DNA from 4 places in the Shewanella sp. 5_MG-2023 genome. Region 2 is predicted to be linked to each of the others. Evidence: predicted binding sites of a transcription regulator. Region 2 holds the regulator's gene; each other region holds the start of a gene.
What was found. The regulator sigma-54, encoded in region 2, starts transcription at its own class of promoters, with help from an activator protein. The targets are predictions, from matches to a motif close to GTTGGCACGNNNNTNGNNT.
Positions count from the first base shown of each region.

Region 1: Q4557_RS14220 (flagellar hook-length control protein FliK) is a predicted target of sigma-54. The motif match lies at 4,468-4,486, and genes of this name have one in related genera.
Region 3: flgF (flagellar basal-body rod protein FlgF) is a predicted target of sigma-54. The motif match lies at 5,303-5,321, and genes of this name have one in related genera.
Region 4: Q4557_RS10595 (YccF domain-containing protein) is a predicted target of sigma-54. The motif match lies at 2,876-2,894, and genes of this name have one in related genera.

Region 1 is NZ_JAUORC010000023.1:9,105-16,678, forward strand. Features, by position in the region: gene fliF (flagellar basal-body MS-ring/collar protein FliF) at 1-624, shown strand, start outside; gene fliG (flagellar motor switch protein FliG) at 614-1,657, shown strand; gene fliH (flagellar assembly protein FliH) at 1,702-2,679, shown strand; gene fliI (flagellar protein export ATPase FliI) at 2,648-3,985, shown strand; gene fliJ (flagellar export protein FliJ) at 3,985-4,431, shown strand; gene Q4557_RS14220 (flagellar hook-length control protein FliK) at 4,579-6,051, shown strand; gene fliL (flagellar basal body-associated protein FliL) at 6,143-6,667, shown strand; gene fliM (flagellar motor switch protein FliM) at 6,694-7,574, shown strand, end outside.
Region 2 is NZ_JAUORC010000027.1:3,785-11,358, reverse strand. Features, by position in the region: gene Q4557_RS15630 (KpsF/GutQ family sugar-phosphate isomerase) at 1-455, shown strand, start outside; gene kdsC (3-deoxy-manno-octulosonate-8-phosphatase KdsC) at 457-1,023, shown strand; gene lptC (LPS export ABC transporter periplasmic protein LptC) at 1,020-1,580, shown strand; gene lptA (lipopolysaccharide transport periplasmic protein LptA) at 1,567-2,277, shown strand; gene lptB (LPS export ABC transporter ATP-binding protein) at 2,277-3,008, shown strand; gene Q4557_RS15605 (RNA polymerase factor sigma-54) at 3,143-4,627, shown strand; gene hpf (ribosome hibernation promoting factor) at 4,651-4,938, shown strand; gene ptsN (PTS IIA-like nitrogen regulatory protein PtsN) at 4,941-5,384, shown strand; gene rapZ (RNase adapter RapZ) at 5,381-6,229, shown strand; gene Q4557_RS15585 (HPr family phosphocarrier protein) at 6,255-6,527, shown strand; gene mgtE (magnesium transporter) at 6,725-7,574, shown strand, end outside.
Region 3 is NZ_JAUORC010000035.1:36,913-44,486, reverse strand. Features, by position in the region: gene flgK (flagellar hook-associated protein FlgK) at 1-751, opposite strand, end outside; gene flgJ (flagellar assembly peptidoglycan hydrolase FlgJ) at 751-1,887, opposite strand; gene Q4557_RS17745 (flagellar basal body P-ring protein FlgI) at 1,905-3,002, opposite strand; gene flgH (flagellar basal body L-ring protein FlgH) at 3,013-3,687, opposite strand; gene flgG (flagellar basal-body rod protein FlgG) at 3,712-4,500, opposite strand; gene flgF (flagellar basal-body rod protein FlgF) at 4,512-5,255, opposite strand; gene flgE (flagellar hook protein FlgE) at 5,525-6,889, opposite strand; gene flgD (flagellar hook assembly protein FlgD) at 6,965-7,574, opposite strand, start outside.
Region 4 is NZ_JAUORC010000015.1:53,698-61,271, forward strand. Features, by position in the region: gene Q4557_RS10575 (sigma-70 family RNA polymerase sigma factor) at 1-71, shown strand, start outside; gene Q4557_RS10580 (ChrR family anti-sigma-E factor) at 64-741, shown strand; gene Q4557_RS10585 (hypothetical protein) at 1,332-1,505, shown strand; gene Q4557_RS10590 (1-aminocyclopropane-1-carboxylate deaminase/D-cysteine desulfhydrase) at 1,737-2,732, opposite strand; gene Q4557_RS10595 (YccF domain-containing protein) at 2,976-3,389, shown strand; gene Q4557_RS10600 (EVE domain-containing protein) at 3,487-3,942, opposite strand; gene Q4557_RS10605 (LysR family transcriptional regulator) at 3,987-4,919, opposite strand; gene Q4557_RS10610 (homogentisate 1,2-dioxygenase) at 5,168-6,328, shown strand; gene hppD (4-hydroxyphenylpyruvate dioxygenase) at 6,401-7,441, shown strand; gene Q4557_RS10620 (RluA family pseudouridine synthase) at 7,520-7,574, opposite strand, start outside.

The DNA of each region.
Region 1 (7,574 bases), on a different contig from region 2:
ACCACCATCAGCCATACCCGCCAGCAAGTGGGTGTGGTGCGCAGAGTCAGTGTGTCGGTGGCCATTGATTATAAACCGGGACCTGCTGATGAAAGTGGCATAGTGACCCGCATTCCGCGCACCGAACAAGAGCTAACCAATATTCGTCGCTTACTTGAAGGGGCGATGGGCTTTACCAGTCAACGTGGTGATAGCTTAGAAGTGGTCACAGTACCGTTTATGAACCAGCTTATTGAAGAGCTGCCCGCCGCTGAAATGTGGGAGCAGCCTTGGTTTTGGCGCGCGGTGAGATTGGTGTTAGGGGCGTTTTTAGTCTTAGTGCTGATTTTGTTTGTGATTCGCCCTATGTTAAATCGTTTGTTTAATAACGACGAAGTCGAGATGCCCGAAGAGCCGCGCTTAGGTCATGAATTGGCTGAGATTGAAGATCAGTATGCCGCCGATACCTTGGGTATGCTCAATAGCCAACAAGCAGATTATAGCTATGCCGATGATGGCTCGATTCAAATACCAAACCTGCATAAAGATGATGATATGATTAAGTCGATTAGGGCATTAGTGGCTAATGAACCTGAACTTTCTACCCAAGTAATTAAGAGTTGGTTACAAGAAGATGGCAAATAATACTCTGGCAGCACCCGTAGGCGAACAGGCTAGTCTTGAAGAGCTGAGTGGCATTGATAAAACTGCTATTTTGTTACTGAGCTTAAGTGAAGCAGATGCCGCCTCAATCTTAAAGCACTTAGAGCCAAAACAAGTGCAAAAAGTCGGTATGGCCATGGCCGCCATGCAAGACTTTGGTCAAGAGAAAGTCATTGGGGTGCATAAGCTGTTTTTGGAAGAGATTCAGAAGTTTTCTTCCATTGGTTTTAACAGTGAAGAGTTTGTCCGCAAAGCATTAACTGCGGCCCTAGGTGAAGACAAAGCCGGTAATTTGATTGAACAAATTATTATGGGCAGTGGCGCTAAAGGCTTAGATTCGCTTAAGTGGATGGATGCACGCCAAGTGGCGACCATTATTCAAAACGAGCATCCACAAATCCAAACTATTGTTTTATCTTATTTAGAACCTGATCAAGCGGCTGAAATCTTCAGTCAGTTCCCTGAAAATACCCGTTTAGATTTAATGATGCGCATTGCTAACTTAGAAGAAGTTCAACCAGCAGCTTTGCAAGAATTAAACGACATCATGGAAAAACAATTTGCCGGACAAGGCGGCGCACAAGCTGCGAAAATGGGCGGCTTGAAAGCGGCGGCCAATATCATGAACTTCCTTGATACGGGTGTTGAAGGCCAGATCATGGAAACCATGCGTGAATCTGATGAAGAAATGGCGCAGCAAATTCAAGATCTGATGTTTGTGTTTGAAAACTTAATTGATGTAGATGATCGCGGTATTCAAGCTTTGCTGCGTGAAGTTCAACAAGATGTGCTAATGAAAGCATTAAAAGGTGCTGATGATCAGTTATCTGACAAAATTATTGGTAATATGTCTAAGCGAGCAGGTGAGCTATTACGTGATGATCTTGAAGCCATGGGGCCGATAAGGATCAGTGAAGTGGAAATGGCTCAAAAAGAGATCCTTGCGATTGCGCGTCGATTAAGCGACAGCGGCGAAATTATGCTCGGTGGCGGCGGTGGTGATGAGTTCCTATAGTCCGATTTAAGCCGATTTTATAACGAGGTACAACCAGACCAATCATGACTAAAGCTAATAACAATAATAACCTAACAGAAGTTGATGAAGATTTTAGCCATTGGCAATTACCGGATGTTTCCCAACAAAAAACTGACACTGGCTCAAATTTATTTGGCCAACTAGGACGTCAAAATTCCCAGCCTGTTGCTGAAGACAAGCCCCTTTTACCGCCTACCATGGCTGAAATAGAGCAAATTCGAGTTGAAGCTGAACAAGAAGGTTTTGAGCAAGGCCAGCTTGATGGGCTAGCGAAAGGCACGGAGCAAGGTCGGCTTGAAGGTTTAGAGCAAGGTCACGCTGAAGGCTTTAGCCAAGGAGAACAACAAGGTTATGAAGTGGGTTTAGCCAAAGCTAATGAGATGCTTGAGCGTTTATCTGGCTTAGTTGAGCAATTTGAGCAACCCTTATTAGTGCTTGATGCTGAAATTGAAGCTGAGCTATTACAGCTATCCATTAATCTGACCAAATCCATCGTCGGTAATGAATTACAAACTCATCCTGAACATATTTTATCTGTACTGCGTCAAGGGGTAGATTCGTTACCGATTAAAAAACAACAAGTCACTCTGAGGTTTAGCCCAGATGATGCTGCACTTGTTAATCAATTATACAGTGAAGCGCAATTAGCTAAGAATCGTTGGGAAATTGAAGCTGATCCATCTCTTAAAAACGGTGACTGCATCATTCACAGCGAGCGCTCCAGTGTCGACTTACGAGTTGAAGCGCGTATGAGTCAAGCTCTTAGTGGCTTGCAGCAACAGGTCGCAGCGATTCAGGCCAATGTGCAAACGATTAAGTCAGATTCAAGTCACTACACCACTAGCATTGCCGAGGATGCTAGCGAATGTAGCCTTAAGGTGGTGGGAGCAAAGCGGGATCAACTCACTGATGACAATGTTTCTTCTGTCGTACATGAAGAGGGTTTACACCTTGTTGATGAGGTAGATGATGCTAAATCGCCAACATCAGTTACTAAATAAATTTAAACTTCATAGTAATAAAGTCACCCCCATTCGGCCTGTGGCCAGTGGTCAGCTGGTTAGGGTTGTTGGCTTAACCCTCGAAGCTACCGGCTGTAGAGCCCCTGTTGGCAGTTTATGCTCTATCGAAACCATGGCCGGTGAGCTAGTGGCTGAAGTCGTTGGATTTGATGATGAATTACTTTATCTCATGCCCGTTGATGAATTAAGAGGGGTGTTACCGGGAGCAAGAGTGCAGCCTTTAGGTGAGCAGTCAGGGTTAAATGTCGGCTTAAGTTTACTTGGTAGAGTTTTAGACGGTAGTGGTTTACCCCTTGATGGCCTTGGACCATTAAATACTGAGCAACATGCCTCGCGCCATGCGCCGCCTATTAACCCTTTATCGCGCCGCGCGATTACCGAACCATTAGATGTGGGGGTTAGAGCCATTAATGCCATGTTGACCGTAGGTAAAGGCCAGCGGATGGGCCTGTTTGCCGGCTCTGGTGTGGGTAAAAGTGTGCTGTTAGGCATGATGACTCGCGGCACCACTGCTGACATTATTGTGGTGGGGCTGGTGGGTGAACGTGGCCGTGAAGTAAAAGAGTTTATTGAAGAGATTTTAGGCCCAGAAGGCCGAGCCAGATCTGTGGTGGTCGCAGCACCTGCTGATACTTCACCATTGATGCGATTACGCGCCTGTGAAACCTCAACACGTATTGCGGAGTATTTTAGAGACCTTGGCTATAACGTATTGTTATTGATGGACAGTTTAACCCGTTACGCCCAAGCCCAGCGTGAAGTAGCCTTGGCAGTGGGTGAGCCTCCGGCGACCAAAGGTTATCCGCCATCGGTGTTTGCTAAATTACCCCGCTTGGTCGAACGGGCAGGTAACGGCGGCCCAGGTCAAGGTTCGATTACCGCATTTTATACCGTGCTTACCGAAGGTGATGATCAACAAGATCCCATTGCCGATGCGTCACGGGCGATTTTAGATGGTCATATTGTGTTATCAAGAACGCTGGCAGATTCTGGCCATTACCCCGCGATTGATATTGAGCAGTCCATTAGCCGCGTCGCACCTATGGTGATTAGCACTGAGCATTTAGAGTCCATGCGTCTGGTTAAACAGATGTATTCACTTTATCAGCAAAACAGAGACTTAATTTCAATTGGGGCTTATTCCCAAGGCAGCGATCCACGCATTGATAACGCTATTCGGTTACAACCAGCGATGAATGCATTTTTACGCCAAGGATTTAAAGATGTTATTTCCTTTGATAACAGTCAAACCATGGTTGGGCAGATTGCTGCTCAGTGTAAATAATGCGCCGGGCTGATCCATTAATCACAGTGCTTAAACTCAATAAAGAAGCAGAAGAACAGGCGGCTTTACAGCTTAAATCTGCACAATTAGAACTACAAAAATGTGAGGGGCAATTAGAGGCGTTAAATAATTATCGTCTCGAGTACATGAAGCAAATGAATGAAAATCAAGGCAAAACGCTAAGTGCCAGTGAATATCATTCTTTTCATGAATTTATTAAGCAAATTGACCAAGCACTAGTGCAGCAAGTTAATACCGTTAAAGAAGCACAAAATCAGACCCAACATCGACAAGTTAATTGGCAGCAAAAGCAACAAAAGCGTAAAGCGGTTGAATTGTTGTTAGCTAAAAATGATCAAAAAGCTCAGCAAATAGCCAATAAACAAGAGCAAAAAGCCTCAGATGAATTTGCGATGCAGCAGTTTATTCGTAAAACCCCGCGTTAAATTCCCTTATCCGTTTTTAGCCTAATTAATTTTTATTCTGGCACTCTTATTGCTTGGTTCGTTATTAATAATAAAAGCGTCAGCAATGTGACTTTCATAATTTTATAGCACCAATAGGTTTTCGGTGTTATTAACTCGGAGTTTGTTATGCAGCAAGTGAGTAATATTTTACTTGGAAATAGCAATAAAATAGCGAATTCCCCAACGGGAGAGACGCCGCAAGGTACTGATAGCTCATCTTTTTTATCGGCGCTTAATCAAGTTTCTCAAACTGATGAGATGCAGGGTAACACTGAGCAAGCTTCTGAAAATAACACAGATATCAATCTGGTGGATGACAATGCCTCACAAGAGCATATTGCTGCAGAAACCGATATTGCTTTAATCTTTGCTCAAATTGACTTAGCAGAAAATTTTGAAACCAATAGCCAACCAACAGGTGGCAACATATTGCCGCTGGCTATTGAGGCCGATTCAGCTGAACTGTCACAAGAGGCTTTAGGTAACTTAGCTGAAGCGATTTCAATGCCCCAAATAGATGCTATGGCAGCAGATACCGACAGTTCAACTACAGAATTTTTAAGTGACTATTCAGCTGAGCAACTACAAAATTTATCTGAATTTAGTGCAATGTCTGCAGCTGAGTTGTCAGCATTATCAGTCAAGGAGTTAAATCAGCTGATCACTGACTTTAACCAGCAAACTCCCATCCAAGGTGGAGCCTTACTCCCTTTGATTGAGTTAGCAACAACCAGCGCCATAGATAATGCTGAAAAACCAGCCCTTGCACTTAGCAGTGGCTTTAGTTCAATTCATAAAAACATAATGGATAACAATAGCGCTGCTGTTGATGTAAACAAAAACCTAGTTGATGTAAACAAAGGCTTAGTTGATGCAAACAAAACTTTAGGCGATCCTGACAGTATTGAAGTCAAAATAACCTCAAAGGAATCTGGGGTTAACCTGAGTAAAGCTGAGTTCTCGGTATCCATGGATAAGTCTGCTATTCCTTCCTCTGCCAATAGTCCTAGTAGTAATGCCCTAGCAAATAATGCCATTGCCCTTAGCGCTGGTGAGTTTACTCTTGATGCAGAATCTGTGGATCTCAAGGCGATACAAAATCAAAGTAGCTTAACGTCAGTGCATAAAAGTGACGTGCCGCAATTTCAATTATCGTTACGCCAAGGAGCTGAGTCGGTAGGGCAAATGCAGGAGATGATCCAAAAGTTCGCCCCTGTGATGAAGCAACAACTCATGACTATGGTAGGACAGGGCATTCAACATGCGGAAATTCGATTAGATCCGGCAGAGCTTGGCCATATGGTGGTCAGAGTTCAAGTTAATGGCGATCAAACCCAAGTGCAATTTCAAGTGGCGCAGACACAAACCCGAGACCTATTGGAGCAAGCTATTCCGCGGCTACGGGAAATGCTAGCAGAAGAAGGGCTGCAATTGGCTGACAGTCATGTTTCTCAAGACGGCGAACAGCAGAAAAACGCTGATTATGATGAGTCGAGTGCTAGTAATGACAGGCTTTTGGATGAAATTTCAGCACAAGAACTTGAGATAGTCACAAAACATGCCATGAGTGGCAGTTCAGCTATAGATTATTACGCTTAAGTCGGTAACCTATGGGTTAATGATCGCAAAATCAAAAACTAAGCTGAAACTTAGTTAACACAATAATAACAACAGCGTGATGGAATCATTTATGCCAGAAGAAGCTTCTTTAGAATTAACTACCCAGAACCCACCAAAAAGTATCAATAAAATGATTATTTTTTTGGTGGTTGGCATGTTGCTGCTGGCAGGCATTGCTGTGACAGTGCTGTTTTTTATTGGCGACAATGCGAAAGCGACTGCAAACTCACCTGCAACTGACATAAGTACTGCAACTGTAGTAACTGATGCTGCTACTGGTAAGGCAAATTATGTGGGTATGCCAAGACCATTTTTATTCAATCTAGCGGGTGCTAATCGTTCACGTTTAGTTGAAATAAAAGTGCAGTTAATGGTGCGAGGCGATGACGGCGTTACTGCAAAAATGCACATTCCTTTAATTGAACATGCGCTTTTAAACACATTTAGCGCAGCAGATGTACAAAAGCTAAGTACCCAAGCGGGTAAAGATGAATTACGCCAATTAGCCCTATTAAATGTTCAAAATACATTGCAACCCATAACCGGCCAAAAAGTCGTTGAAAGAGTACTTTTTACTGGTTTTGTAATGCAATAACGCCATGAAAAATCCAAGGTGATGATGTGAGTGATTTATTAAGCCAAGACGAAATTGATGCGCTACTCCATGGCGTCGACGATGTTGATGAAGATGATATTTATGATACTGATGAAACCAGAGCATATGATTTCTCCTCTCAAGATCGCATTGTTCGTGGGCGAATGCCAACCCTTGAAATTGTAAATGAACGTTTTGCTCGTCACTTACGCATCAGCATGTTTAACATGATGCGCCGTGCTGCTGAAGTGTCTATTAACGGCGTGCAAATGCTTAAGTTTGGTGAGTACGTTCATACCCTATTCGTACCAACCAGCCTGAATATGGTGCGCTTTAGTCCGTTAAAAGGCACGGCGCTTATCACCATGGAAGCAAGGTTAGTCTTCATTTTGGTGGATAACTTTTTTGGTGGTGATGGCCGCTTTCATGCAAAAATTGAAGGGCGTGAGTTTACTCCCACAGAGCGTCGTATCGTCCAGCTGCTATTGAAAATCATTTTTGAAGATTATAAAGATGCCTGGGCACCAGTAATGGATGTTGAGTTTGAGTATTTAGACTCAGAGGTCAACCCTGCCATGGCCAATATTGTTAGCCCAACAGAAGTGGTGGTCATTAACTCTTTTCATATTGAAGTGGATGGCGGCGGCGGTGATTTTCATATCACCATGCCATATTCGATGATCGAGCCTATTCGTGAGCTGCTTGATGCCGGTGTTCAAAGTGATAAACAAGATACTGATATGCGTTGGGGACAAGCATTACGTGATGAGATCATGGATGTGCAAGTAGGGATTGATGCCAACATCATTGAGCATGAAGTGACATTAAGAGATGTGATGGGCTTTAAAGCTGGGGATATTATTCCTATTGAGCTGCCTGAGCATGTGATGATGCGAGTTGAGGACTT
Region 2 (7,574 bases):
TGCAAGCGAAAGGCTTTACCCGTGATGATTTCGCCCTATCCCACCCTGGTGGATCTTTAGGTCGTAAACTATTACTTAAAGTCAGCGATGTAATGCACAAAGGCGCTGATATTCCACAGGTGAAAAGTGAGCTCTGCATTACTGAAACCCTATATGAGATCTCAAATAAAGGTTTAGGTATGACTGCAGTGATCGATAATGCAGACAAGCTAGTCGGGATCTTTACTGACGGTGATTTACGCCGCGTCATCGATGCTGAAGTGAACCTGCGTACTACCGCTATTGCCGATGTAATGACAACCAACTGCATTACCATCAGCCCAGGTATTTTAGCCGCGCAAGCATTACAGATTATGGAAGAAAAAAGTATTAACGGTTTAATTGTCGTAGACGAGAACCAACGCCCAGTCGGCGCACTTAACATGCTCGATATGGTTAAAGCTGGAGTCATTTAACATGTCATTACACGAAACACTGCACCAAGGTTTTTACGGCCCAATCTCTGATGATGTTTGGCAAAAAGCCAAAAAAATTAAGCTGCTTATTTGCGATGTCGATGGGGTATTTTCCGATGGCCGTATTTATTTAAGTAATGCAGGGGAAGAGTTAAAAGCATTTCATACCCGTGATGGTTATGGCATTCGCTCTATTTTAACCAGTAATATTCATGTTGCTGTGATAACCGGGCGTAAATCTGCCATTGTGGAAAATAGAATGACCGCTTTAGGTGTCACTCATATTTATCAGGGTGTTGATGATAAACTAGTGCCTTACCAAAGCCTGTTAGATACCTATGGCGTTAGCCCAGATGAAGTCGCCTATATTGGTGATGACATGGTTGACTTACCTGTGATGAAACAGGTTGGCCTTGCAGTTTGTGTGGCTGATGGCCATCCTTATGTTAAACAACATTGCCATATGACCACCACCATTAACGGCGGAAATGGCGCATTACGTGAACTCACCGATTTGCTATTACTTAGCCAAGATAAGTTTGAAAATGCCCACGGAATGAGTATATGAGCCGAGTGACCTTCGCTATTATCGGATTTTTTGGCGCAGCCTTAGTCCTTTATTGGCAAGTACAAGTTAAACGTAGTCAGATGGAGGCAAGTAAATTGCCTGCCCCTGCTCGCCCTGATTTTATCGCCAATGACTTACGCACCACTGAATTTAATGAGCAAGGTTTAGTGCAAAGCCGAGTCTCAGCGAAATACATGGAGCACTTTCAGCAAAGTAATGAAACCATGTTTACTGAGCCTGTCTACCTTATTTATCCTGAAAATGGTGAAGCCGAATGGCAATTAAGCGCAGATTTAGGCAAGCTGAATAATGAAACAGGCAAAGTAGTTTTAGAAAATAATGTTATTATTGATGCAATAAACATCGACGAGCCATTACAATCTTTGACAACCACCATGTTGGCACTCGATATGAACACCATGATTTTGACCTCAGATAGACAAATTTTTGTTACTGGGTCAGATTTTAATATACAAGGTTTAGGCCTGTATGCTGATTTAAATGCTCAAGAACTTGAACTTTTAAGTCAAGTAGAAGGAACGTATGAAGCAAAGTAAACTTTTGATTGCCTCACTACTCAGTGTAGTCAGTATTGCCAGCGCCTATGCAAAAGAAGGCGATTTACAGCAAGAGCTTAAAGTCGCAGCTGTGAGCCAAAAAGCTGACATAAAAAACAATCAGGTCATCTTCTATGGCCCAGTTAATGTGACTCAAGGGTCGATTAACATTAATGCCGACCAATTACGCGCATTTGGCACCGAAAGCGGCACCCAAAAAACCATGGTTGCCACAGGTAACCCTGCGACATTTTCCCAAGAGTTAGATGATGGCCGTATTGGTACTGCCAGTGCCGATGAAATTAAATATGAGCTTGCCACTAGCATTTTAACCTTAACGGGTAATGCTAAATTGGACCAAGCTGGCAGCCAGGTTACTGGTAACCTAATTAGCTACAACATTGAAAAGCAGCAGTTAATTGCTGAAAGCACCGGTACTGGTGAAGATCGGGTTATCACTATTTTTCAACCAGAAAGTCACCCAGACTTGATTGATTCTGAAAAGAAAAAAGATGAGCAACCACATTTACCAGACAGCGCTAAACCCGGTGATGACACGCCACCAGCTATAATTGAAAACAACAATTTATCTGCTGTAGAGGCTGTGAACTCAACTGAAACACCCGAAGTAACTGAATCACTTAACGCTGAGGCGCAGGCGACATTGTCAGCCCCAGCAGCTGAGCAAAATGACTAATGACCCAAATTACGTTAACCGCTGAAAATCTCGCTAAGAGTTATAAAAGTCGCCAGGTAGTAAAAGATGTCAGCCTGACGGTAAAAACCGGCCAAATTGTTGGCTTACTTGGCCCTAATGGCGCGGGTAAAACCACCACCTTTTATATGGTCGTAGGCCTAGTCAAAAGTGATAAGGGCCGCATTCTGATCGATGAAGATGATTTAACCGCAGATCCAATGCATTTGCGCGCCCGAAAAGGCATTGGCTACTTACCTCAAGAAGCCAGTATTTTTCGTAAGCTCACAGTACACGATAATATAATGGCAGTGCTTCAAACTCGCAAAAGCTTATCAAATGAGCAGCGCATTGAAGAACTGGAACATTTATTAGAAGAATTTAACATAACTCATATCCGTGATAGCCAAGGTATGGCGTTATCGGGAGGCGAGCGTCGCCGAGTTGAAATTGCACGCGCATTAGCGGCAAATCCTAAGTTTATTTTATTAGATGAACCTTTTGCAGGGGTAGATCCTATCTCAGTAATCGACATCAAGAAAATTATTCAACAACTTAAAAGCCGTGGTTTAGGGGTGCTAATTACCGACCATAATGTCCGTGAAACACTTGATGTGTGTGAGCGAGCATATATTGTGAGTCACGGAAACTTGATTGCTGAAGGAACACCTGCTGAGATCTTAGTCAATCAGCAAGTTAGGTCGGTATACTTAGGTGAACAATTCAAGCTATAGTTAGCACTATTCAGTTTTTAGTATGGCATTCGCGGCCAACAACAAACCTTAATCTAGTCTATTTTTCTAGGATCATAAACTAGCGCCCACACTGTTCGTCGCGATGATGTAATTCAATTAGGGACAAGCGGTACATGAAAGCCTCACTCCAACTCAAAATGGGTCAACACTTAACCATGACCCCACAGTTGCAACAAGCGATTCGCTTATTGCAACTTTCCTCATTGGAGCTACAGCAAGAAATTCAACAAGCACTTGATTCAAACCCGCTATTAGAGCTTGAAGACGAATTCACTAAAGCCAAAGAGCCCGTAAAAGAAAACGCCCTGCAAACTGACACCGATTTTAGTGATAATAGCCAAGTCACCATAGAAAAAGACACCTCAACGGTTGATACCACTGAATCGCTCACTAAAGATTCTATGCCTGAAGAACTCCCTATGGATACCACATGGGATGAGGTGTATACCGCCTCGCCGACTTCTGGCTCTGGCGCAGTATCGAGCGGTAATGATATGCCGTTTCAAGGCGAAACCAGTGAAGGCTTGTATGAGCATCTTGAATGGCAAAAAAACCTCACTCCCTTTTCTGAAAATGACTTAGTGATTGCAACCGCCATTATTGATGCCATTGATGAGCGCGGTTACCTCACCCAGAGCGTTGAAGACATTTTGCAATCCTTAGGCACTGACGATATCGAACTCGATGAAGTTGAAGCTGTACTTAAACGGGTACAACACTTCGATCCCGTCGGCATTGCAGCGCGAGATTTAAGTGAGTGTCTATTAATTCAATTAGGCCAATACCCTAATGAAATTCCTTGCATAGATAATGTTAAGTTACTGATTAAAGATCATCTTGATTTAATCGCCGGTCGTGACTTTAGGTTACTGATGCGTAAAACCAAGCTTAAAGAAGATGATTTACGTGAAGCCATTGAATTTATTCAAACGCTCAATCCACGTCCAGGCTTGCAAATTACCCCCATTAAAGATGAGTACGTCATTCCTGATGTTACTGTACTTAAAAAGAATGGTCGCTGGGTGGTCGAGCTAAATCCCGATAACATGCCTAAAATTGGCGTTAATCAGCAATATGCAGCTATGGCCAAAGGCGGTTCAAGCCAAGCTGACAGCCAATTTATTCGTGGTCATTTACAAGAAGCCAAATGGTTTATCAAAAGCATCGATAGCCGTAATGAAACCTTACTAAAAGTGGCTAACTGTATCGTACAATTTCAGCAAGGTTTCTTTGAGTTCGGTGAAGAAGCCATGAAGCCGATGGTGCTCAATGATATTGCTGAAGCGGTTGAAATGCACGAGTCGACCATTTCACGGGTCACGACCCAAAAATACATGCATACCCCCCGTGGACTTTTTGAACTAAAATATTTTTTCTCAAGCCATGTAAGTACCGATGATGGTGGAGAATGCTCTTCTACAGCAATTCGCGCATTTATTAAAAAGCTCGTAGCTGCAGAAAACCCGAAAAAGCCTCTTAGTGATAGTAAAATGGCGACACTATTGGCTGAACAAGGGATTAACGTTGCTCGACGTACGATAGCCAAATATCGAGAGGCAATGCTCATCCCTCCCTCAAACCAACGCAAAAGCTTATAACTTTTGTTATTGGAGGATGACCTATGCAAATTAACCTGACTGGAAACCATATTGAAATAACTCAATCTTTACGGGAATACGTGCAAACAAAATTTTCAAAGCTTGAACGACACTTCGAACAGATCAATAATGTTCACGTTGTGCTCGATGTTCAAAAGCTACAACAGATTGCCGAAGCCAAACTGCACCTAAAAGGCGGTGAAGTGTTTGCTGTATCGCGTAACGCTGATATGTATGTGGCAATAGACGCCCTGATAGATAAGCTAGACCGTCAGGTAATTAAACATAAAGAGAAACTCACTAAGCATTAACGATGGAACTTCGTACCATCCTGCAGCCGGCGTGCACTACCTGTGCCACTCCGGGCAGTAAGAAAAAGGTACTGGAATTAATCAGCAATTTAATGGCTGCCCAGTACCCAACCCTTTCTTCACAGGCTATTTTTGAAAGTCTAATAGCGCGTGAAAAAATGGGCAGTACAGGTATAGGAAATGGCATAGCAATTCCACATGGGCGCTTAGATAATATCGAAGAACCCATTGCTATTTTAATCAAATGCGAAGAGCCAATCGCCTTTGATGCCATAGACAAGCAACCTGTAGATATTTTATTTGCGCTTCTTGTACCTGCAGATCAGTGCCAGCAACACCTAAGCACATTATCTAGCATGGCAGAGAAACTCAGTGATAAATTGATACTTAAACGACTTCGAAAGAGTCATGACGCTACAGAACTTTATCAGGTTATTACTGCATGAAACTTGTCATCGTATCGGGACGTTCAGGTTCAGGAAAATCAGTCGCACTGAGAGTGCTTGAAGATTTAGGTTATTACTGTGTTGATAACCTGCCACTGCCACTGATTGGCAGCCTGCTTGAACAGCTTAAAGATAGTAACGAGCTTGTCGCCATTAGCGTCGATGTGCGTAATATCGAAGAGCAAGGCAAAGTACTCAAAGAGCAAATTGCTTTACTGTCTGACGATACCAGCATTACCAGTTTCTTTTTAAACGCCAACGATAAAGTGTTACTGAAGCGTTTTAGTGAGACCCGCCGATTACACCCACTGTCTAAGAATCAAATTTCGTTACAAGAAGCCATTAAGCTTGAGGGGCGGTTACTCGAACCCATAGCCAAAATGGTTGATCACTATATCGACACCTCGCAAACTAATATCTACGAATTGAGCGATCATGTTCGGCAAATCTTGCTAGGCAGTGTTGATAAAGAATTAGTGGTACATTTTGAGTCATTTGGCTTTAAGCATGGCATGCCGGCTGAAGCAGACTTTATGTTTGATGTGCGCTTTTTACCGAATCCGCACTGGGAGCTTGAGTTAAGGCCCTACACAGGCCTAGATGCGCCCGTGCAAGAGTTCTTAGAGCGACAGCCTTTGGTGAATAAGTTTATCTGGCAAATTGAAAACCTTTTTGACACTTGGATGCCACATTTAGAGCGTAATAACCGCAGCTACCTGACCATTGCCATTGGTTGTACTGGCGGTCAGCACCGTTCGGTTTATATTGCCGATCAGCTCGCTAAACGTTTCAACAACTCTAAGCACAAAGTCAGCGCCCGCCATAGAGAGCTTGGCATTGAATAAGCTAACCACATCGCCAGCCAAAACGGTGGCCTATTCAAAGCAAATTACCATCAGTAACAAGCTAGGCTTGCATGCGCGAGCGGCGACTAAATTGGCAATTTTAGCTACCGAGTTTGACGCAACTATCACCCTTATCCAAGGTGAGAAACAAGCCAGTGCTGCCAGTGTATTGGGGTTATTAATGTTAGAAAGTGGCATTGGTAAAATCATTACTGTTGAAGCTCAAGGCCGTGATGCAGAAAAAGCCCTTGAGGCCGTATGCAAGTTAATCAACGATAAATTTGACGAAGAAAGCTAACCGCCTGCGCCCAGTAACATCTCCAAGGAAACACAGCGACTCACCTTTACCATTATTTTATTAGCTATACTCAACACACCACCAAGCAGTATTAGGTATTTATGAATTGCGCATCAAGCCATCAGATATTAGAAATTTCTTCATTCTTTTCGGTGAGTTAAGTTAACATTTCATCATCGTCTTTTCAGGAGTAGCCAATGGGTATTGAAGTCATCGACAGCGAACTGACCGAACAACGTCTTAATCAGCTTACACAAGCATTAGGTAGCGGTATGTTTGTTCATGTCAGAAATATGCTTCATGACATGGCCGCCTCCGATGTCGCATTAATTCTTGAATCATCACCGCCGAAAACTCGTCAAGTGTTATGGCAACTGATTGATCATGAGCAAGCGGGTGAAATCCTAGAAGAACTCGGTGAAGAGTTAAAAGATTCACTCATCAGCGCTATGACCCCAGAAAAAGTAGCCCAAGCCACCTCAGGGATGGATACCGATGACTTGGCTTACATCTTAAGAAGTTTGCCAGATGCTGTTTATAAAAAAGTACTGCAATCCATGAGCAGTCAAGACCGCCATCGCGTCGAACAAGCACTGTCATACCCTGATGACACCGCTGGCAGTATCATGAATACTGATACGGTCACTTTGCGTCCTGACGTTAATATTGATGTGGTATTACGCTATTTGCGCCAGCGCGGCAACCTACCCGATACCACAGATACCTTATATGTGGTTGATCGCAACGATCATGTGCTTGGTGGGGTGCGCCTTGCCGATCTACTCACTTGTGATCCTAATTCAACCATTCGCAGCATCATGGATCCTGAATTAGAAAGCATCCCTGTGGACATGCCTGATAATGAAGTGGCGCAATTATTTGAACGCCATGACTGGATTTCGGCCCCAGTGGTAGATGAAGCGCAAAAATTATTAGGCCGTATTACCATTGATGATGTGGTCGATGTTATTCGTGAAGACGCCGAACACTCAATGATGGGGATGGCGGGTATGGATGACGATGAAGATACCTTTGGCCCAGTAATGA
Region 3 (7,574 bases), on a different contig from region 2:
CATTCGAAAAGGGATCGCCTGTAGTGGTGCCGACTTGCATCGCCACTTCACCGGACACTAGCATCACTGAGCCGCCGAGCATGACGCTTTTAGCGCCATTATCTAGCGGGATAACATTAACTTCAGAATATTCGCTTAGCTCTAAAATCAGCGCATCTTGTCGGTCTAATAATTGGCTGTCAGCCCCTGGCGACTTCATGATCTCGAGGTTGATGTTGGCAAGCTCAGTACTGATCTCATTAATGCGATCAGCAACCGCGCCGATTTGCGCATTGGTTTGCTTCATTTGCGAGTCAAGGTGGCTTTGCATTTGATTAAGGCTGTTAGCCACTTGCCCGGCAGAGCTAAGCATGTTGTTACGCATACCGAGATCTGTCGGTAAATCGCCAACATTATTAATGCTGGTAAAAAAGTCATTTAAACTGGCTGGTACCATGGCGCCAATTTGCGAGAACAGCTGATCCATTTCGTTCATTTTGCTGTAACGGGTTTCAGCACCACTCATGGAGGTTTGGCCAATGCGCAGCTCTCTTGCGGCATATTCGTTATAAACCCTTTTCACATCAGATACGTAAGTACCTGTACCATAAAAGCTACTACCGATTTGTTGGGACCCTAATGACGATTGCTCTGCAACTTGGCGGTGATAGCCCACGGTATTGGCATTGGCAATGTTATTACTGGTGACGCCCATTTGCGATTGGGCTGCCATAACACCTGAACGGGCAATGTTTAATAAATCGATAGCCATTAGTTAGTCTCTTTTGGTAATACGGACTTAAGTCCATTGGTTACTGACTCCATGACTTTCAACACTTTATTGGCGTATTGAGGATCAGTTGCGTAACCTGCTTGTTGTAGGGCATGAATAAATTTGGCGGGCTGTGCTGCCACTTTTTTGGCTTCTTGGTAGCGCTCGCCATTGGAGATGAATGACACAAAGTCATTAAAGCTTTGTTCAACGTTGTCGTACATTCTGAAGTCTGCTTGTTGTTTTACTGCCACCCCTTGCTCAAACTCTAAGGTGTTGACTGAGGTTTTATCGCCGTCCCAGCGTCTGTCGGCTTTGATATTAAACAAGTTGTTGCTGGCTGTGCCGTCATCACGACGGATCATTTTTTGACCCCAGCCAGTTTCTAATGCCGATTGCGCCAGTAATACTTCAGGGGTGGTGCCAAGCTGTTTCGCGGCCTTTTCAGCATGGGGATAAAGCACTGAGACAAAATGTTGCGGGCTGTCAAACTGATTCGGCGTTAGTGCCATCGATTGCGGCAAGCTATTGCCACTAGTGGCAACACGATCACCAGCCAAAACTTGATCTAATTCTTGGCTATCAATTATCGGCTTAGCCATTGCAGCGTTCGCAGTTGAGATATTAACAGTTGAGTGATCAGACATTGAGTGATTAGGCATTGTGTGGTTAAACATTGACTGATCAGCCTCTGAGCGCTCAGGGGCAGAATTTGCACTCACTACTGTGCTAAGAAAATCTACCGGCTTATTCGTAGAGTTAACTAATGACTGTGCACTGTTAGCGTCAATATTACCGCGCAGCACTGAGGCTGGGGTAAAACCGCTTTCTTGGGGAGAAAGTTGCTGCACCATCATGTCTGCGATGCCCAACATACCTTTGTTTGATAAATCCACCGACATTTGTTGATCGCGCATGTTTTCAAAAAATTCGGTGGTTTCACTGTTCATCGGGCTGTCTGATTTAAAGACTGCGTTAGCTTCACGCATACTTTTCATCAGCATTTGAATAAATATCCCTTCAAACTGTTTGGCGACTTCTTGTAATGCCGCCTTCTCGTCTTTCTGGGCCTTGGAACGTAATGAATCTAGTCCCCCTAGATCCAGATAGTTCGATGAATTTGACAGCTTTTCCATAGTCATACCGACAATTTTTAGATGATGATAAGCTCTCCATGCAAAGCGCCTGCCATCTTTAACGCTTCTAATATTGCCAGTACATCTGAAGGGGCAGCGCCCACCAAATTTACCGCTCTGACTAGCTCATCGAGCGAGGTGCCAGGGTCAAATAAAAACATTCGGCTATCGTCTTGGGCAACATCTATGGTGCTATCGGTTGTAACAACCGTTTGACCATCCGAAAACGGATTAGGTTGTGATACTTGGGTCGCTTCAGCAATGGTGACGGTTAAGCCACCATGGGTCACAGCTGCTGGCATTAAGCGTACATTTTGCCCCACCACTATGGTGCCTGTACGCGAATTGACTATCACTTTGGCTGACTCATCGGCCATATCAACTTGAATGTTTTCAAGGGTCGATAAAAATGACACTCTTTGGGATGCATCACGAGGCGCACTCACTTGCACCGAGGTAGCATCAAGCGCCCTTGCCATACCGGGGCCAAGCAAATCATTAATGGCTTGTTCCATGTTTTTGGCGGTTGAAAAATCTGCACGGCGCAAGTTAAAGGTGAGGTGATCGCCACTGGCAAAAGGTGACATCACGCTGCGCTCCACAATAGCGCCGCTAGGAATACGCCCAACGGTAGGAGTATTTTGTATCACCCGTGAACCGTCTTGACCTTCTGCGCTAAAGCCGCTGACCACCAAGGTGCCTTGGGCAATGGCGTAAACATTACCATCAACCCCTTTTAAGAAGGTTTGCAGCAAGGTGCCGCCACGTAAGCTTTTTGCTTCACCAATACTTGATACCGTGATGTCAAGATTTTGACCGGGCTTAATAAAGGCAGGCATTTCTGCATGCACGGCTACCACAGCGGCATTTTTGGTTTTAGGGTTAACATTATCGGCTAAATTAATGCCGAAGTTTTTTAGCATGGTTCTAAAGGTTTGTTCGGTATAACGGGTTTTTTCACCTGTGCCGGGTAACCCCACCACTAAGCCATAACCAATTAATTGGTTACTTCGCACCCCTTGGACATTGGCAATATCTTTAATGCGCTGGGCTTGAATTGGCTGTGACACCAACACCATGCTGAGCAATAATAAAATGAGGGATTTGATTTTCATGGTTAACTCCTTAGAAAGGCCACCATTGGCCCATAAAGAAGGAGCTTAACCAACCCACTTTTTGGACATCGGCAAAAGTGCCGGTACCGCTATATTGAATCCGAGCATTGGCAACACGGGTGGATTCAACGGTATTATCAGGAGTGATATCTTGACTACGTACCATGCCAGTAACGCGAATAAACTCATCACCATTATTAATTGAAATCCACTTTTCGCCGCGAATAACTAAATTGCCATTGTTTAGCACTTGCATGACATTGGCTGAGATGCTGCCGTCTAAACTGTTTGACTGATCGGCATCTGACTCACGCTTGGTATTCATGTCATCTGAATAACGAAAATCTAGCGGAATTCCTTTAATCGACAGATTGCTGCCACCGGCATAAACCGGATCGACGCTTAAATCAGAGCCTCTTTTAATTTCGTTATTGGCACTTTTCTTCGCTTGGGTCGACTCATTAAGCAATACGGTAATAATGTCACCCACTTTGTGGGCACGAATATCCGAGTACAAACTGGATGATTGATGATCCATGTAAATTGAACCCGTTGACACCATTTGGGTTGGCGGCGCTTCTGGGTAAACAGGCGCATAAAATGGATCATCGGCTATGGGTTTTTGCTGAGTTGAGCTGCAACCCAGCATCACAAATGCTGATGCTAAGACTAAAACCTTATTCATCATCCCCTCTCTTATCATCAAAGCTTATAAGTTCTGTGTTACGTAAGACATCATCTGATCAACAGCTGATATCACTTTCGAGTTCATTTCGTAATTACGTTGACTTTGGATCAAGTTAACCAGTTCTTCAGTCACGTTAACATTTGACGTTTCAAGCGCCCCTTGACGAATAGCCCCTAAACCATCCAATGAAGCCGTGCCCTGAATCGGCGTGCCACTGGCACCGGTTTCGGTGTAAAGGTTTTGCCCTAGTGGGTCTAACCCTGATGGATTAATAAAGTCGCTCATGGCTAACTGACCAATGACGGTATTTTCTGTAGCACCTGAAAGTTTCACTGAAACTTCACCTTCAGATGACACTGTGATTGAAGTGGCATCATCAGGAATGGTGATGGCAGGCTGGATGACATAACCCGAACCTGGGGTCACAATTTGGCCATTTTCATCTAGGCTAAATTGGCCGTTACGGGTATAAGCTGCGGTGCCATCTGGCATTTCAACTTCAAAAAAGCCTGGACCTTCAATCATTAGATCTAAGGCATTGTCTGTGGTTAACATATTGCCTTGGGTAAACATCTTTTGCGTGGCAACCACTTTGGTACCCGCACCGAGGTTTAAGCCATTAGGTAGTTTGGTGTTATCAGCACTGACGCCGCCCGCTTGGTTAACGGTTTGATAAAGCAAATCTTCAAACACTGCGCGGCTTTTTTTATAGCCAATGGTACTGGCGTTGGCCACGTTGTTAGAAATAACCGAAATGTCGGTTTGTTGGGCATCTAGGCCGGTTTTACTGATCCATAAAGCAGGATGCATAATAATTACTCCTAACTAATTCTCATTAAAGCTGACGAGGCGCGATCAAGATCTTCGGCGTTTTTCATCATCTTCACTTGCATTTCGTATTGGCGCTGAATATCAATTAGCGCCACCATTTCAGATACCGCATTGACATTACTGCCTTCAACTGCGCCACTTTCAACTTGAACATTGGGATCATTAGGGATGTTTTGCCCTGTGGTTAAACGAAACAAGCCATCCTCACCGCGCATCATGTCGGCGTTGTTGGGGTTAACCAATTTAATCCGCGCAACTTCTTCGACTATGTCGGCTGTGGCGCCTTGGGGTCTAACCGAGATAATACCGTCAGGGGAGATTTGCACTTTTTCAACCGGCAGTGGCAGCACAATTGGCCCAGCCTCCCCCATAATCGGATTGCCACGCGCATTAGTGAGTAAGCCGGTAGTGTCAAAATTTAGACTGCCTGAACGGGTATAGGCTTCACCGCCATCAGCAGCTTGCACAGCTATCCAGCCTTTATCTTTAACGGCAATATCTAAATCACGACCTGTGGTTTTAAGTGGGCCAGAGTCAAAGTTATGCCCGGGGCTTTCTGTCATTGCAAAAACACGAGTCGGTAAACCTTCGCCAAAAGCTTGCATAGAGCGTGCTTGAACCAAATCAGCTCTAAAGCCGTCAGTATTCACATTAGCTAAATTGTTGGCTCGCACCGCCAAAGCATTCATATTCTGCTTAGCGCCGCTCATGGCAACATAAAGTAATTTGTCCATTTACCGCTCCGTCAAACTTTCTTCATAACAAAAGATATACACAGAACTAGCAATCAACGTGCCAAAAAATTAAGGGTTTGAGTTTTAGATGAAATTTGCAGTTATAAACAGCGGGGAAATTTACAAGATAAGCAATATTGGGCAGGTTAATGGCTGTAGTAACGAGGTGAAGAATGAGGTGAACAATAAGGCAAAGAGTTGCCATGGCGGCAACTCTTTACTAAAGCGCGAGTTTACTAAAGCGCGAGTTTACTAAAGCGCGAGATTAATTAGCGGATCTGCAATACCGTTTGGTTAAGGGTATTGTTCACTTCAAGGGTACGTGAGTTGGCTTGGAAGTTACGTTGAGCTGAAATCAAATCCACCAGCTCGGTGGTTAAATCAACATTTGATTGCTCAAGTGCTGACGAGCGAATACTACCAAAAGTGCCGCTATTGGCCTCACCTGCTAGTGCTGGGCCTGAGTCTAAGCTGGCTTTCCAAGAGGTATTACCTACTTGAGTTAAGCCTTGCTCATTAGAAAAGCGTACTAATGCTACCCGAGCTAATGGCACGGTTGAACCGTTACTGTAACTGGCTGTTACTAAACCGTCATCGCCGACACCGACATTGGTTAAGCGCCCGACTGTGGTGCCATCTTGGGTTAACTCTGTCACTTCAAACGGTGAGGCGTATTGAGTAGGATTATTAAAATCGATGTTCACCTTTTGCGAGCCGTCAGCGCCGGTGCCGATAACACCTGCGCCATTACTACCTAGTTCAACCGTAGACACTACCGCAGGATCAGATCCTGTATAAGTTCCGGCATCATTAAATGTAAGTACTGAGCCTTTCCAGCCGGATGCGTTTTCAGCGGTACCAGTTGAATCAGCAATACCATCACCAGTAGTATCTGTTGGGAATGAACCACCCGTTGGCGCATCAATATCCACTTGCTTGCCATCAACAGCATAAAAGGCAACCCAGTTATTCTCACCAGTATGGGAACCACCTTCTGGTTTAACAAAATAAGTGGTCAAGATATGAGCCTCACCAAGTGAATCATAAATCGTTACTGAGGTTGAGTTATTGTAAGTATCTGCGTCATCTGGATCAAAGTTTGCGGGATCAAGTTCTTCATCACCAACATTGAGGTTCATTTGAAAACCAACGTTACCGGTTTTCACTGGGCTACCTGCAGTATCGGGGATTTTAATCGGTTGGGTGGTGGTTAAACTCACTGAAGTCGAATTACCATCAGCATCCACAGGGAAACCCTGTAAATAGTTACCGGCTGAATCTGTCATAAAACTTTCTGAGTTTACTTTAAATGCACCAGCACGGGTGAATGCATGATCTTGGCTGCCCGCTTCAGATGAAGTAACAAAGAAACCACCGCCACTAATAGCCATATCTAAGGAGTTGTTGGTAAACAGTAAGCTACCTTGCTGAAACTGTTGCGCTACGTGAGTTGTGGTTGCGCCGCCGCCCACTGCGGTATTACCATTTGAAAAAATTGAATTAGCATAAACATCGGCAAATTCAGCGCGAGACTCTTTAAAACCAATGGTATTGACGTTGGCAATGTTATTAGCCGTGGTGTTGAGATCTTTTTGAGCAGCTGCGATACCACTCAATGCAATATTAAACGACATAAATCACCTCTTAGCGCTTTAAATTAGGTTCTGTGTGGCTGCCAGATTTCTGGCAGCTTATTATTGTTTGTGTTATTAACTTTCTGCCACTGCCAGTACATCAGACAATTGAATACCACCTAGGCCTCTGAGGTTAAGGATCGGACCGCTGGCGACACTGCCTAAAGACACACTAGTGACATGGGCATAAGTTGAAACCGCTAAATCTTCGGCGTTGCCATCAACTTTACCGTTAGCTTTAATGGCATACATGCCTTCTTCTACGGGTTCGCCATCTTTATCAAGGCCATCCCAGCTGACATCAATGTTGCCGCCTGCAGAGCCATCAACCTCAAAGGTTTTAATCACTTGGCCTGACTCGTCTTCAATGGTGACGGTAATGGTATCGATTGGCTGTGGCGTACTAATGACACCGTTAATGACTGGGTTTTCTTCTGAGACATGGCCAATATCTGATGGAATGAGCACCTTTTGCCCCACTAAGCCCGAGGCTTGTAATGCCTGACTTGAGCTCATCACACTGTTCAAATTCAAAATTTCAGCATTTAAGTTGGCAATACCATCAACGGTCGCGAAGGACGCCATTTGTGCGATCATCTGATCGTTTTCAACAGGTTTAAACGGGTCCTGCATTGACAGCTGTTGACTCAAAAGCGCAAAGAAATCCGATTGGGTTAGCTCTTGG
Region 4 (7,574 bases), on a different contig from region 2:
GCACGGTTAAATCAAGACTCAGATTAGGATTAGAGAAGTTAAAAGGCTTCATGGAGAAACATTATGATTAATTATCACCCCGATGAGCAATTACTGTCTCTCCATGCCAAAGGAGAACTGCCTTTGTCTCTATCATTGGCCGTGTCAGCCCATTGTGAACTGTGTCGTCATTGCGCCGATAAAATTGAGCAACTAACTTTGTTTGCTGCTGAAAACAGCTTAAATGCGCAACCCACAGCATCACTAGATTCAAGCATAAATGAAGCTATGGATGCAGAGCTTGAAGCCATGCTTAACACTATGATGCAAATGGATGATGCCGTTGATGTATCGCCAAAGCAAACCAAGGTCGCAGTCAAGGTCAAAGGTCAGCAATACAATTTACCGGCTGCATTTCGCCAGCAAGTAGAAAACCATTGGCAAGGTATAGGTAAAGTCAGTCGGTTAAGACTCGACACCGGCGAGAAACAAGCAAGAGCGAGTTTACTGCATATTGATAAAAACGGCGAAATCCCACAGCACACCCATAAAGGCCAAGAGTTGACCTTGTTGTTAGCAGGCGAATTCAGCGATGAATACAACACCTACAGCGCAGGTGACTTTTTGTTACTTAATAGTGACCATGAGCACAGCCCTAAAACAGTTGAGGGGTGTTTATGTTATACCGTTGTTGATGCGCCTTTATATTTTACTAAAGGGATCAGTAAGCTACTCAACCCAATAGGCGAACTGATTTATTAATCAACGGCTTAACACTGACTCTGATTTTAAAGATAAAAGAGTGCTTTAATGACACAAAGCACTCTTTTTTTGCGGTTTTTATAACAGTTATGCTTATCGTCGACTTAGCTAGATTATTTACCCTAACTGAGGATAAGTCGCCACAAAGTACAGTGTGTTGCTGCTTTTGTTGGATAAATATTCAGATAAAGGGCGATTAAGTTCACCTTTTATCCATTAATTGTCCTGAATTGTAAAAAATGTATTGCTATATAAAAAATATATAACTAATATCCTCTGTGTATTTAAGTTTTCTTGTAATTATTTGTTTACCCTTCTGTTAGTCACTCACTACATGCAGTAAACCCACACTACAAGTCATTTGCTAAGTTGTTCTCTGTCATTTGTTTGTCATATGCCTATGTTCAACTAACTACAGCAAGTAAATTGGCGATTAAAAATAAAATTGATCAAACCAGCCTACTTGTAAGTGTAATAAGCACAGTGAACTTAAGCACATAAATCTAAACTTACGCAACACAACTGCTTAAGGATAAATATTGTTATTACTTATTCACCAAAAAGGTGAAAATTAAAAAGGAGTGTGGCACATGTCATACAACATAAATGGTCATGAAATTACAGTTAATTTCCCTGTTAATTCAATATCATCAAATAAAAACTCAATAGCTTTTACCGATAGCCAAGGTAAAACTAAAACAACTTTTTCTAAGCGCACTGAAGCGTTAACATTTATGAAATGGTTACTTACGGCTAACAAGTAAGACTTTTAACGCTTGCGTTATTCATTTGCTCAGTTACTCAATAGACATCGCTTCTCGGTATTTCCTCTCACACCTTACCGGACGTTTATTAGAACTGAGCAACATGAAGTTACCCTCACCCAAGAGCACTTTTCAAATCCTTCTCTAAGCAACTCTCCAACGTCATAATTCAAATCAATTTTCAATATTGTCTCTAATGAATGCTTATCTAGCCTAGATATAAACCCGCTATCATCCTTGCTGTTGATATTTCCTTTTGTAGCGCGCTAACATGCTTGGATTACCCAGCAAGCCCCCTTGATGTAAATACATCACAGGAACAGCAGCACCTTTGTTTAAGTCATCGCCGCTTAGGTTTGCAGTATTTAGATAATGCTCCAGCATGATGAAACCAACTGGGTCATACAACAATTCAAATTCAATACCTTGCTTATTGACGTGTTGCCACATGTCATAACACTGACGGTTCAACTTACCAAAATGATACTTTTTACCATTAGAGATGATCCTTGGATGATAGTCAGTATTATCGGTTAATTGATAAAACTGCTTAGTGAGATATTCATCACCGCCAACACAGCTGCAGGTTAATACCGTTACACTGGGCAGCGAGAGGTCTGATCTGCTGGCTGTTTTACTGAATTCGACAAAAAAACGTTGTAAGTAAAGTGCCGTGGTACCTGTACCTGAAGGAAGAAATAGCTCTAACTTTTTCATATTATTTTGTTTAAGCCATTCAATAATCTCTCGCCCTAGTTGATCAAGCCCTAGCTGAGCATATTCACAACGCCCGCCTTCGGGAACAAACACCGTACTCTTAACGACAAGCTGTTTGTTCGATTCAAACGGCGCTTGAATATCTTGTTGTACATAAGTCTCTAGGTTCAGCTCAATACCCGCTGGCTTTTCAATGATGTTGGCGCCGTTGTCTAAGGCCGCTTTATAGTTTCCTTGGGGGTTTTGCTTAAGATAGCCAGCTATATGGTCAACATAATAATCAAGTTGCCAGCCGCGCATTTTGGCTAAGGCAGCTAAAGAGTGCAGCGAATTTGCTTGCGCTGAGCCATAGCCAACCAGTTTTTTTACTAGAGGGAAATCTTGCTCGAGAAAATATTGAAATTTTCGCGCTTTGTTACCACTGAAATCCGGGTGGAGTAAATCATCGCGTTTTACAAATATCGCCTGCTCTGCAAATCGAATGGTTTGTACTGGTGTGGTGGCAAACATGTTTATCTCAACATCAATGAGTAGAGTTATTATTTTAACTAAAAAATGTTGTTTTTAACTAACCTATTTATGCTGAGAGTTTAAGAGACAATATACCTTATAAAATTATCGTTTAAATTCAGCAAGATAAAAAATATAAATAATGTGGCACAGATTTCGCTTCAATAGTGCATAGTTCGACTAACAAACTGTACAAAGCACGATTAAAAATAGTACGTGATTACAACAAGTAAGGGATTTTAGATGTCAGTATTAAGATTAGTTTTTAATATCGCTTGGTTCATCATGGGCGGCTTTATAATGGGCTTAGCTTGGTGGCTAGCTGGGCTCTTATGTTTTATTAGTATTATCGGTATCCCCTTTGGCCGAGCCTGTTTCGTCATTGGTGAAATGGCATTTTGGCCATTCGGCCAAGAAAATGTAAATCGTAAACACCTATCAGGCACAGAAGACTTTGGTACCGGTCCATTAGGGATGATAGGTAATGTAATCTGGTTTTTATTTTTCGGTATTTGGTTGGCCATCGGTCACCTCACCCATGCTCTAGCTTGTTTTATCACTATCATTGGTATTCCGTTTGCTATACAACATGTGAAGCTGGCTTTATTGAGCCTCACGCCGATTGGACAAACCATAGTGGCAAAAGAAAGCTATTAATCTAAACCAATTTTAATTGCTGTTACTATTGAATGTTAAAAAAGGAGCGCTAATTTATTAGCACTCCTTTTTTATGTTTAAGGCATTTATAAAGCATTTATAAGGCAACGATATAGTTGAACTCTTCTTCTGTCACTGGTTGAACACTCAACCTAGCGCCTTTACTTACTAATACCATGTCAGCAAGTTTTGGATCTGCTTTTAACTGCGCCAAGGTAATAATGCGGGTTAACTTTTGAATAAAACGAATATCTACTGCAACCCATCTCGGTTTTTGTTTATCTGATTTAGGATCAAAATAAGGGCTTTGATTATCAAAGGCGCTTAAATCAGTCACCGCATCTGAGGTCACCTCGGCAATCCCCACAACAGCGGGAACTTTACAGCTGGAATGGTAAAACAGCACTAAATCTCCTGTTTTTACCTCATCCCGTAAAAAGTTTCTCGCCTGATAATTACGTATCCCTTGCCAGGGTTCTGACTGTGGTAAACATGCTGCTAAATCGTCAATGCTGAACTCATCAGGTTCCGATTTCATTAACCAATACTTCATTTAAATCCTTAACAGTAAAACGATAATACTTATGCAATCCATAACTAACCAATGGCCGAATGACTAATTTTTTGATCATTAGTTGATTGATTAAAAGTTGCAAATTCTTCTGAAATTAACTCAGTAAATAATCGGCCCGCCCGCCCAAGTGGCCTTTCTAGGGTCGATACTAACTGCGGGGTAAATCTAAATCTATGGCCACCAACAAAATCTACTATGGCTAAATTCTTGCCCGTAAGCTCATCATTAATAAGAAACTCCGGCATCCAGCCAAAACCTAGCCCTTTTAGTAAGGCATTTTTCTTCATAATAAAGCCTGATAAGTAAAACACTTTGTCGCCGCCAAACTGTAACTCGTCTCGGTGTAGTTTTTGCGGCGATGAGTCTTCAATGGTTAATTCTACATGTTGCTGCAGATCAGTCAGGGTAACACCGGATAACTCAGCAAGAGGATGCTGCGATGAGCAAACCAATAAACTGGTCACTGGTGGCAGTTGTTGGGCAGAAAAATAAGGCCCTGCAAGGTAATCCTTAACCAGCATTAAATCGGCTTTATCTCGCTCAAAACGATGTTGAACGCCGCCTAAAAATTCCATGTTAAGTTGTATCTTGGTAGGAATATTATGCTCAGACATGCGCTTTAACGCTGTCATGATAGGCTCCATTGGCAGCGCGCCGTCAATCACCAATTCAAGCTTTGGCTCCCAACCTTCGCTAAAACGACTGGCTAAATGTTCAATATTGGCTAAATGTTGCAGTAACCGTTGGCCTTCAGCCAAAATCACTTTGCCTTCTGGGGTTAATTCAGCCCGATATTGAGACCGATTAAATAAAGTCACCCCTAGGTGTTGCTCGAGTTTTTTTACTTGATAACTTACTGCTGATTGCGCTTTGTGTAGCCGCTCAGAGGCTTTAGCAAAACTTCCTTCTTCAACAAGTACTTGTAGCACATTAAATGCTTCTACATCGATTTTCATTTAAGCCTCCATGTCCCTATTCTGCCTTTAAGTGTTCTGCAGTCGTGACACTTATGTAAACTTTTATTAACCATCTAAAAATTAGATTAAGTTAAGTGGTTTATTATTCTTTTTTTTGTCCATCCTAGCAACTAAATTGTTAACTAGATCACAAATAGTTTATTAACGCTGCGCTAGAAAAACATTAACAAAGCAGATTAATGAAGCTCAATAACGACAACCAAACGAATAAGAGTTGAGGAGTTACGATGCCGGTTTATGTTCAACAAGGACAAATACCTTCTAAACGCCATATCGCTTTTAAAAAAGACTCTGGCGAGCTTTACCGTGAAGAACTGTTTTCTACTCACGGCTTTGCCAATATTTACTCCAATAAATATCACCATAATATGCCGACTAAGGCATTAGCGGTGGCTCCCTATGCTCTTGAGCACGGCGACGAGTGGCAAGACTCGTTAATCCAAAACTACAAACTCGATTCGCGCCAAGCTGATTGCAGCGGCAACTTTTTCAGTGCCCGTAACAAGATTTTTTATAACAGTGATGTGGCCATGTACACAGCCAAAGTCACTGAAGATACGGCTGAGTTTTACCGTAATGCCTATGCTGATGAAGTGGTCTTTGTCCACCAAGGTGAAGGAACGCTGTTAAGTGAATATGGTCAACTTCAAGTTAAGCAATGGGATTACTTAATCATTCCGAGAGGCACGACTTACCAGCTCAAGTTTAATGATTACAGTAATGTACGCTTATTCGTTATTGAATCAAACTCAATGGTTGAAGTACCCAAACATTTTAGAAATGACTATGGGCAAATGCTGGAGTCAGCGCCATATTGTGAACGTGATATTCGCACCCCTGAACTTACTGATGCTACCGTTGAAAAAGGTGAGTTTCCTTTAGTCAGCAAGTTTGGCGATAAGTATCAACTCACCACCTTAGAGTGGCATCCATTTGATTTAGTGGGCTGGGATGGCTGCGTCTATCCTTGGGCATTTAATATCACCGAATATGCACCTAAAGTAGGAAAAATTCATTTACCGCCTTCTGACCATATCGTGTTTACGGCTAACAATTTTGTGATATGTAACTTTGTACCGCGTCCCTATGACTTCCACCCAGAATCAATTCCAGCACCTTATTACCACAACAACATCGATAGCGACGAAGTGCTGTATTACGTTGACGGTGACTTTATGAGCCGCACAGGTATTGAAGCAGGTTACATGACCTTGCATCAAAAAGGCGTGCCACATGGGCCACAACCTGGGCGCACCGAAGCCTCTATCGGCAAAACCGAAACTTACGAATATGCCGTAATGGTTGATACCTTTGCGCCACTTAATGTAACCACCCATGTCAAAAACTGCATGAGTGATGATTACAACCGCTCTTGGATTGAAGATTAATCACCAACAGCATCCCTATTACACATCACCACAGAGTGATGAAAAATAAAGATAATTATTAAGGAAAACACCATGGCTAGCGAAACAAACCCACTTGGACTACTAGGTATTGAATTTACTGAATTTGCCAGTCCTGATACTGATTTTATGCATCAAGTGTTTGTCGACTTTGGTTTTTCAATGCTTAAACAAGCTAAACATAGCGATATCGTTTACTACCAACAAAACGATATCAACTTCTTATTGAACAAATCTAAGCAAGGCTTCTCAGCTGAATTTGCTAAGTCTCATGGCCCCGCTATTTGTTCTATGGGCTGGCGTGTTGAAGATGCACAATTTGCTTACACTGAAGCTGTAGCGCGCGGCGCAAAACCGGCTGATGATACGGCTAAAGATATGCCTTACCCTGCTATTTACGGTATTGGTGATAGCTTAATTTACTTCATCGATGTATTTGGCACTGACAATAATATTTATGCTAATGATTTTGAAGATTTAGCTGAACCTATTATTGTAGAAGAAAAAGGCTTTATGGAAGTCGATCACCTGACCAACAATGTTTATAAAGGCACCATGGAAAAATGGGCCAACTTTTATAAAGATATTTTTGGTTTCACTGAAGTGCGTTATTTTGATATTAGTGGTTCACAAACTGCGCTTGTATCTTACGCCCTGCGTTCACCTGATGGCAGCTTCTGTATTCCGATTAATGAAGGTAAAGGCAATGACAAGAACCAAATTGATGAATATTTAGGTGAATATAATGGCCCAGGGGTTCAGCATTTAGCCTTTAGAAGCCGTGATATTGTTGGCTCTTTAGATGCAATGGAAGGTACCGCAATTAAAACGCTGGATATTATTCCTGAGTATTACGACACTATTTTTGACAAGCTACCACAAGTCACTGAAGATAGAGATCGCATCAAGCATCACCAAATTTTAGTTGATGGTGATGACGATGGTTACCTATTACAAATTTTCACTAAAAACCTGTTTGGGCCAATCTTCATTGAAATTATTCAGCGTAAGAACAACCTAGGCTTTGGTGAAGGTAACTTTAAAGCGCTATTTGAATCAATTGAGCGTGATCAAATGAAACGCGGTGTGCTTTAAAGCCTGTTCAGCAGTTTTAATTTGTAAACAAAGCCAGCTTAACTGCTGGCTTTTTCATATCTGAATTTTACTGGAATGCTAAAACGGTGCTTCACACACCATATCAATCATTTCATGAGTTACTGGGTGCTGA